4 regions of the Metabacillus sp. B2-18 genome follow, and region 1 is predicted to be linked to each of the others. Evidence: riboswitches for the same ligand, from Rfam matches in the RefSeq annotation. Region 1 holds a riboswitch; each other region holds the start of a gene.
What was found. Region 1 has a riboswitch for cyclic di-GMP ahead of LPC09_RS17180 (anti-repressor SinI family protein). Riboswitches for the same ligand answer to the same signal wherever they lie in the genome.

Region 1 (2,207 bases):
GTTTTACGATGACACCTTTGATTAAGCCACAAAGTGGAATTAAACGGATTGAACAGTTTATTATGCAATCTATTCATGAACAAGATCATTCCTGGGCGGATAAAGCGAGGGAAAGATGGAATGAAGATTTAAAGCTTTTGGATCATTTTTATGAAGATATGGATGAGAAGCCTGATTGTTATGAGGTGGAGAAGGAAGCATTGAGGGAGCTTTATGAGCCGCAGATAAATATTTCGGTTCAGAATGGTGGGATTTTTTATTTGACGCCGCAGGGGATATTTAAATAGAGTAAGGAGAATGGCAATCTTAGTGCGATTGTCATTCTTTTGTGTCTAGTTACTTCTACTATATCCTCCAAAATTAAAATATAGTTCGACAAAATGAATATTTGCTTGGAGCTATGTTCATTAAAGTTTTGTTAACAAAACTTCAGAAAAACTCACTTTTCTAATTCCCCTACGTAATTTACAGGCATATATACCCATCTTATATTACATAAATGTTAAAAACTCAAAATACACAAGAAAATTTTTGTCATCGACATCATTCTGCACACTTCCTAAAAATTCCCTTTTATAATATGAATAGTTAATAAGACAGACATAAACTAAGGACTTTCGCACAAAAAGATTATTTCTTTAGTAATAATATAATCAGTTCAAGGGCAAACCTATTGAAAAATAGGGACGCAAAGTCACAGGTCTAAAGTTTAAAACTATGATGGCTGGACTGCCTGGAATACAAGAGTATTTTAGGAGGATGAGATAGTTGAATAACGAAACGATACATAACCTGATTAAAGACAGGCAGCTTGACCATGAATGGGTCAAATTAATTTTAGAGGCACTTGAGATTGGTATAAGTGTAGAAGAAATAAAAGATTTCTTTATTAAAAAAGGAAATCCAACTACTTAACTCTTTCTCACAGAATTTTTTTAGAAAACCGTTCTCCATATCAAACAAAATCCTTCTTTATATGTTATAATAGCATTATTAAAGGAAGGTGACTTTGACGTGATTGGCCCACGAATAAAAAAATATAGAACCCAAAAAAACCTATCACTATCAGAACTAGCAGAACGAGCAGGAGTTGCAAAATCATATTTAAGTTCGATTGAGCGCAATCTCCAGTCAAATCCTTCTGTTCAGTTCTTGGAGAAAGTGTCATCTGTACTCGGTGTACCGGTAAATACACTTTTAAATGAACAAAACGAAACAGATCCCGAAGAACTTGACTTAGAATGGACTAAACTTGTTCAAGATGCTATGAAATCCGGTGTGTCTAAAGAACAGTTTAAAGAGTTTTTGGAGTTTAACAAGTGGAGACTTCAGAATGATCTTGATAAATGAGGCATAATTAATAGCTTACTTTTAGCTTTAAATTATGTCTTTTCTACTTAGTAAAAGTAAAATATTCCATTTAAAATATACCTATCTATTAACTAAAATAATCTAAAATCCATGCACCATGTAATAACATAACAAATGAATACAGAAGAGCAGCAAACGTAGTTAATAAAAACACTCCCTTATTATTAACTATATCTAACGATAGGTATACAATTAAACTCAGTAAAATTGATAAAGTAAACTTAAAAACGATAAAATACATAGGTTTCATAATGAACAAAGATTTCATAACTGGATTTGCTTCATCAATAATGTTCATGGTTAACCCTATATAAGTAAGAATTCCATCCACTATGTTTAATAATGCAAGATACAAGAAAACATACTTCAATATAGTACCTCCTAGATCTAAGGAATCTTTATATTCTCCAAACTAAATAGGGAATTTGTGCATGTAAGTATCTCCACTATCGGTCCCCCTTATACTAAAGTCGAAATAATTTAACCGAGCACTTTTTTGTTCATTACATATTCAACTTTATATTATATTTAATTCCTCTGGCTTATTGACCGACCTAATTAATTACATTCTATTTGTGAAAAAGCTAATTATTTTATTGTTTTTTACCTTTTCTGGCATTTCCTTATAAACCATTCTATTATTACAAACTAAATTTGCATTTTCTTGAAGAATAAATTTTGTCTCCACACCTATTTGTTTCTCAATTGCATCATAAGCATCCCGCAAATGAAATGAACGCATTGTAGTATTATGTGCATCTGAGGCAATAAAGTGTGTGAGATTATGATCTATAAGTTCAAAACTTAGTTTTTTCACTCTTTTTCCAAACATTCCG
Region 2 (2,207 bases), 990 kb from region 1:
CTTATTGCTAACACCTAGATAATTGGCTACCTGAGGACTAGCCTCATGAACAACCGCATCTTCATCCATAAGGAGGATCCCTAGTGGAGATCGCTGAAACAAGATGTTATATCGTTTCTCATACGATGATAAATAATCATATTTTGACATACTAAGGAAAATGGCGTATGCCCAAAATAATGAACCGTGCGGAATTAAGAAAGTGATAAATGATAAATTCGTATTTTGTAAAAGGATGGAGCCTACCAACATCGTTAAGGTCCATACAAAAAATAAGATCATACCTTTGAACCATAATACTGCAGCTTGATTTCCCTTTTTCATTTCCTTTATGGTTAAAAATACGTTTACTATAAGATACGCAAAATCCACAATCCATAACAAGATCAGACCGGGACCTGGAATAAACATAGGTTTTAATGCGGTCTCATCAAATTCGTTTAACATCCATGAATCAAAAGGAATCGTTGCAATCACAACGATTCCTGGAATAAATAATAGCTTAAATAATTTCCCGTTTTTCATTTTATACATATTAGCATTGATTAAAAAAAGATGCAGGGATAACAAAGCACTAACGGCAATTGACCCATTTATCCAGTAAACAACAATTTTATCAAGATACTTAGGATAAATAAGGCTAGATGTAAATACCCCAAAAAACCATAGAGACGACGATAGAAAAAATAAACTACATGTAATATGCTTCCGACACTTTCGATTATGACCATAAACCATACCTGCCAAAAAAATAAAAATAATCGCAGGAATCAGATACATGATACTGAAAAAGAAAATTTGCAAAACCCTCACCTACTAATTAACACTAATATGTTATAATTTCTCGCTTATATTTTGGAACCCAATTTCATATAAAGAATACTGACAAAACACAAAAAAACTGCTTACACAGCAGTTTTTTGACATGATTTGTAACCCGGCTATCATGCTGTGCGTAGACCCGTGGCTTTGCGTCCTATGCTTTCACATAGTTTGCCAGAAATATATGATTAACTTCATTATAGTCTATTTTTACTAGGAATAAAATACTGTTAGATAGTAATGGGTTCTGCCAATTTATGACTTCTACATAAAAGCCTGAGATGTATATTGAGTATTGGTATATTACCCATTGAAAGAAGATTAGGCAAACTTCTTTAATTACTATTAATGAACCAACGCTTGACTCATTAATCATTGTAATTGAAACAGGACTTGAGCAACAAAACAAGGATTGGTCGCAAAAAAGCAGTACATTGAGATTGACGAGATCACCTCGTTAACGTTTAAAACATTTTTAAGCAATATGAACTGCAATTAGTTTTTCTCCAATCGTTAATTGATGTTTAGGAGAAGAAAAAGTAAGAAAGGAAAGAATGCACTCTTCCCTTTTTAATGTGGTTCAATATGGATATGAACTCTTTCGATATTATAAATGTCTCGGAGTCTTTCCTCGATTTTATCTGTAATACCATGTCCTTCTACTACGGAAAGAGTAGATTTCACAAACACGATCGCATCTACTGTTGTTTGATTTCCTGATACGCGAGCCTTTATATCTTTTACAAACGTAACTCCTGGTGTATTTTTAATCGTTTCTTCTATCTCTTTTAACTTTTCCGCATCAAAGCCATCTGTTAAATCATGAACAGCTTCTCTAAAAATCCCATATGCAGTATGAATGATAATCAGCCCGACAATACCCGCAACAATTGGATCTAAAAAGCCCCAGCCTAAATATGCTCCAACAATCCCAATTACGGCACCTATACTAACTAACGCATCAGAACGGTTATCCTGAGAAGCTGCATATAGTGCCTTACTTTCAAGTTTTTTGGATAAATTGCGGTTATATCGATAAACAAAAAACATAAAAATAGCACAAAATAACGCAACGAATGCCGTAAACAGCTGTGGTGTAGTCTCTGCCGGAGATCTTAGATTATTAAAAGCATCAACAATAACTTGTATACCAACTGTAAACATAATGATTGAAGCAATTAATGAGGCAATCGTTTCTGCTCTTGAATGACCATATTTATGATTTTCATCGGCAGGCTTTTGGGCAATCCTTAATCCGACTAAAACAGTTACAGATGCAATTACGTCTGTTAAGTTATTTAACCCATCAGCTTTTAATGCATCTGAATTCCCAATATAACCGGAAATTAGTTTAACTGTAGATAGAAAAACATAAGCGGCTATGC
Region 3 (2,207 bases), 950 kb from region 1:
GTGGAGATGGAATTATTAAAATTGAAATGCACTTCCTACCTGATGTGTATGTCCCATGTGAAGTTTGTCATGGGAAACGATACAACCGTGAAACATTGGAAGTTACCTACAAAGGGAAAAACATTTCTGATATCTTAGAAATGACAGTCGAAGATGCAGTAACGTTTTTCGAAAATATTCCTAAGATTAAACGAAAGCTGCAAACGATTTTTGATGTAGGGCTTGGTTACATTACTCTTGGTCAACCCGCAACGACACTTTCCGGTGGGGAAGCACAGAGGGTGAAACTTGCATCAGAACTGCACCGACGTTCAACAGGTAAATCACTCTACATCCTTGATGAACCAACAACAGGCTTACATGTTGATGATATCGCAAGACTCTTAAAAGTTCTTCAACGCCTAGTGGATAATGGTGATACCGTTCTTGTCATCGAGCATAACCTTGATGTTATTAAAGGTACCGATTATATTGTTGATCTTGGTCCTGAAGGTGGAGACAAAGGTGGTCAGATCGTAGGGTTTGGTACACCAGAGGATATTATGAATAACGAACAATCTTATACAGGTAAATATTTAAAGCCAATTATAGAGCGCGATCGTGAGCGAATGAGAAATCTGATTAAAGAAAAAGAAGAAGTAGCGCAAAGTTAATTTGGTTAATTTGAGGTAGGGGCTGAATGATATGTTCAGCCTCTTTATCTATTTTTCATATCTAAGAAGTAGAGTTAATATAGTAAATGGGAAAAATGTCATTATTTGTCGAACGGTTGGTGAAATTGTAATAATTTGTTGTGGTATAATAGACCTACAAAATGATAAAGGCAAACTTATTGAAAAATAAGGGCGCAAAGCCAAGGACCTAAGGTAGATCATCTACTATGGTAGCCTAGCCGCCGGAGAATATTTTACTATTGTAAAGTGAGCGAGTATTCTTCTCGTTCACTTTTTTTCTAACAAAGGGGGGATTTACGTGACGATCAACGAAGGAAACATCTATCATCATTTTCAACCTATTTTTTCATTAAAGGATAAGAAAAGGATTGGTTATGAGGGACTTCTAAGATCTACTGATTTTTCTAATCCGGAATTATTTTTTCAACAAGCAATCATAAACAATCAATTATATCAACTAGATACTCAGTCCGTTTACAAAGCTCTTAAAATGTTTCGCCCGAATGAATCAAAAGAAAAGCTATTTCTAAACATTTTTCCATCAACTATTTTCCATCATGATTTTCTGGATTTCATAAACAAGCTAGCTACAGAAAAGTTGCTATCCAATCGAAATATCACATTTGAATTATCAGAGGTTGAGACTGTTAGAGATCTTGCACAATTAAAAGAGAGAATTGCTATTTTAAGAAATTATGGTATTAGTATTGCATTTGATGATGTAGGAAAGGGTAAAGCGTATATACAAGATATTATTGAGCTTGACCCCGAATATATAAAACTCGATCGCTATTTTTCCAAAGATTTGCACCGGTCAGAAAAAAAACAAGCATTTATCTATTTAATATTAGAGTATTGCAGACGATATAATAATACTGTCATTCTCGAAGGCATAGAAACAGTGGAAGACTTACAGATAGCTCAAAGCCTATCCGTTCCATTAGGCCAAGGTTTTTTACTAGGGAGACCGCAGTTATTAAGCAATTATGCTGATGTTAGTAATGGCTAATCAGAATACCAGAGAATAATATTAGGAAAGAATAGCGACCCTGTTACTTTATAATATTTAGTTTTGTATAAGGAAGAGATATTGGTATAAGGGTAGCGATCCTGCCACTTGCTAATAACGCGTTTAATTCCAAGATGTACATGCTTGGATTAAAGGTGTTTTTTTGTTTTTTACTAAATCAGACAAAAGGAGATATTTACATCATGAAATTAACAATCAAACGGAAATTAATAGGAAGCTTCCTAATCGTCTCATTGATCTTTGGGATCGCTTCATATGTGTCATATTCCAATATGAAGCAGTCAAATGAATCATACAATTATATTGTTGAAACTGTTAATGAGGTACGTGCAATTACTCAATCTATTCAAACCGATTCAGCGCTACAATCAGGATATTATCGTGCATTCTTACTATATGGTGATAATAGCTATCGAGACAAAATGAATGAAGCGAATGATCGTATTAATGCGGCAATTTTGAAAGGGAAAGAATTATCCACTTTGCAGGAAACGGTTGATCGT
Region 4 (2,207 bases), 980 kb from region 1:
GAGTCTACGTTTGACTCTGGGCTTTTCCACTAATTAATAACTTTTGATATTAAAACCGAAGGATTTTCTGCAAGATTCAATTCTTTTCCACTTTCTAAAAAGCGAATAACTGGTCGTTGTAAATGAGTTTTTATTCCTATCACAATCGCCTGCTCACCTGTATAGAGCTCCACTTTTGTACCTGGTAGATAAGAAGGAACACTGTTCACAAATGCCTGAACTACTTTGTGAGAATATTCATCATCACTTTTTGTCATAATCAATTCTAACGCTTCATGTGGAGGCAGTTTTTGATTTGAAAGCATACGATCATACAAGTTTGCTATCCCACAAATTTGCGGAAATTCTAATACTTCTTTGTCCTTAAGTCCCCTAGGATAGCCTTTTCCATTTAATAGCTCATGATGTTGAAAAGCAACATGAGCAGATAGTAAACTAATTTCGCGACTTTCCTTAATCACCTCAAAGCCTTTTGCAGGATGTTCTGCTTCTTGATCTGTTACAGCCTTTCCGATATCATGCAGCAACGCCCCTATGGCAAGATCTCTTAACTGAACAGGAGAATAACTCATTTGCTTTGATATTTGTAAACATAACAATGCTACGTTTACAGAGTGAGCATATTTCTCCAATCCTTCTGAAATAGAGGTTGTTGGAATTAAAATGATCGTTTTAAGAGCATTTACTTCATGGATAAGAGTCATGGCAGCTTTTTGAATAGCTACAACATTTAATCTTTTTCCTTTTTTCACATCTTCAAATGCTTCTTGCACAACAGCAATTATATCCATCCAAGTTGGCATGTCCAGCATTTCATCCAATGTAATTCCAAATGACTCAGCATCTTCTACCACAAGAGTTGTTACTCCAATTTCTTTAATACGTTCCAAATAGTTAGGATGAATTGTACGTCCTGCTGCTAAAAGGATCCGTCTCATCCGATCATAAACAGGCATTGCCAATTGCATGGCCTGTGGGTTGTAATCCTCTATATCAATAAATCTCATGATATCCTCCTTGTTGCTATCTTTCTTTGAAATCAAAAACTTTTTCAAGTCTCAACTACGTTTGGCTATTGAAAAATAACAAAAAATCCACCGATAAACACGGAGGATTGCTGTACAAAGCTCTTCCACTCATCAGCAATCCAGCCACCATAGATTTCTCCTTAGGTCTGTGACTTTGCGTCTCCATTTTTCAATGAATTTGCCTTTATTATATAAGGTTGTTGTTTTCGTTTATTAACAAATATACCATGAGATTTACGTTTATTAATAGCTTTAATTTCTTCCAATGAATTCTAAGAAGAGATACAAAAAACCCCTAAATGAGTTTTAAGGGATTCTTTACTTAGCTTGATTTTATCTCGACCTTATGTGACATGCTACCGATGATCCACTCTGCCGCTTCTTCTATTGCCATTATGGAAAGATCTATAGTTGGACATCCAAGGTTAACCATTACTGTTTCAGCGAATTGTAATTCTTCCTTAATCCGTTCAATTTTCGCATAACTTGAATCCGGAGATAACCCTAAGTGCTTCAATCTTTCTCCCCTTATTTCTCTTAGTTTCTCAGGTGACATCGTTAACCCAATACATTTTCCTTCTGACAACTTAAAAAGTTCTTCAGGAGGAGAAACCTCAGGGACTAATGGGATATTTGCTACCTTAACCATTTTATTAGCCAAATACATCGACAATGGTGTCTTTAAAGTTCTTGAAACACCGATGAGAACGATATCCGCCTCCTTGATTCCACGCATATCCTTTCCATCGTCATATTGCACAGCAAATTCAATGGCTTCAATTCTACGAAAATAGGAGTTATCAGGTACTTCTATTATACTTGGTTTTTGTACCGGTTGTTTATTTAGCTTAGTTGCAAATGTCTCCAATAGTGGACCTATTAAGTCAATCACCGTAACATCTTCTTCATTCGCTTTATGATCAAGATGCTTTTTAAATAGTGGAGTAAAGAGTGTATAGGCAATGATAGCGTTGCTTAGCTTCGCGAGAGCAATCAGATCATTTATTTCTTCCTTATTTTCTATATAGGAGATTGTTTTAATGTTAAACTCTGTTCCGATAAATTGGGCAGCAACTGTTTTGACCAACAGCTCTGCTGTATCACCCACCGAATCAGAAAGAACATAGACAATTTCTTTTTCATACACTTATAATCACCTATTCTTTGAACTTATTATCT

Region 2: it holds a riboswitch for cyclic di-GMP, as region 1 does, so the genes downstream of both, LPC09_RS12065 (sensor domain-containing diguanylate cyclase) here and LPC09_RS17180 (anti-repressor SinI family protein) in region 1, are expected to answer to the same signal.
Region 3: it holds a riboswitch for cyclic di-GMP, as region 1 does, so the genes downstream of both, LPC09_RS21920 (EAL domain-containing protein) here and LPC09_RS17180 (anti-repressor SinI family protein) in region 1, are expected to answer to the same signal.
Region 4: it holds a riboswitch for cyclic di-GMP, as region 1 does, so the genes downstream of both, LPC09_RS22020 (HD-GYP domain-containing protein) here and LPC09_RS17180 (anti-repressor SinI family protein) in region 1, are expected to answer to the same signal.

Annotation. Positions count from the first base shown of each region.
Region 1 covers NZ_CP088245.1:3,377,631-3,379,837, forward strand. The annotation lists gene LPC09_RS17175 (YqhG family protein) at 1-287, shown strand, start outside; cyclic di-GMP riboswitch class I at 654-737, shown strand; gene LPC09_RS17180 (anti-repressor SinI family protein) at 769-915, shown strand; gene LPC09_RS17185 (helix-turn-helix domain-containing protein) at 1,015-1,350, shown strand; gene LPC09_RS17190 (DUF5658 family protein) at 1,439-1,741, opposite strand; gene LPC09_RS17195 (tyrosine-protein phosphatase) at 1,934-2,207, opposite strand, start outside.
Region 2 covers NZ_CP088245.1:2,392,417-2,394,623, forward strand. The annotation lists gene LPC09_RS12065 (sensor domain-containing diguanylate cyclase) at 1-804, opposite strand, end outside; cyclic di-GMP riboswitch class I at 929-1,008, opposite strand; gene LPC09_RS12070 (cation diffusion facilitator family transporter) at 1,393-2,207, opposite strand, start outside.
Region 3 covers NZ_CP088245.1:4,329,125-4,331,331, reverse strand. The annotation lists gene uvrA (excinuclease ABC subunit UvrA) at 1-653, shown strand, start outside; cyclic di-GMP riboswitch class I at 813-900, shown strand; gene LPC09_RS21920 (EAL domain-containing protein) at 973-1,683, shown strand; gene LPC09_RS21915 (methyl-accepting chemotaxis protein) at 1,887-2,207, shown strand, end outside.
Region 4 covers NZ_CP088245.1:4,360,013-4,362,219, forward strand. The annotation lists gene LPC09_RS22020 (HD-GYP domain-containing protein) at 30-1,007, opposite strand; cyclic di-GMP riboswitch class I at 1,139-1,221, opposite strand; gene LPC09_RS22025 (pyruvate, water dikinase regulatory protein) at 1,351-2,175, opposite strand.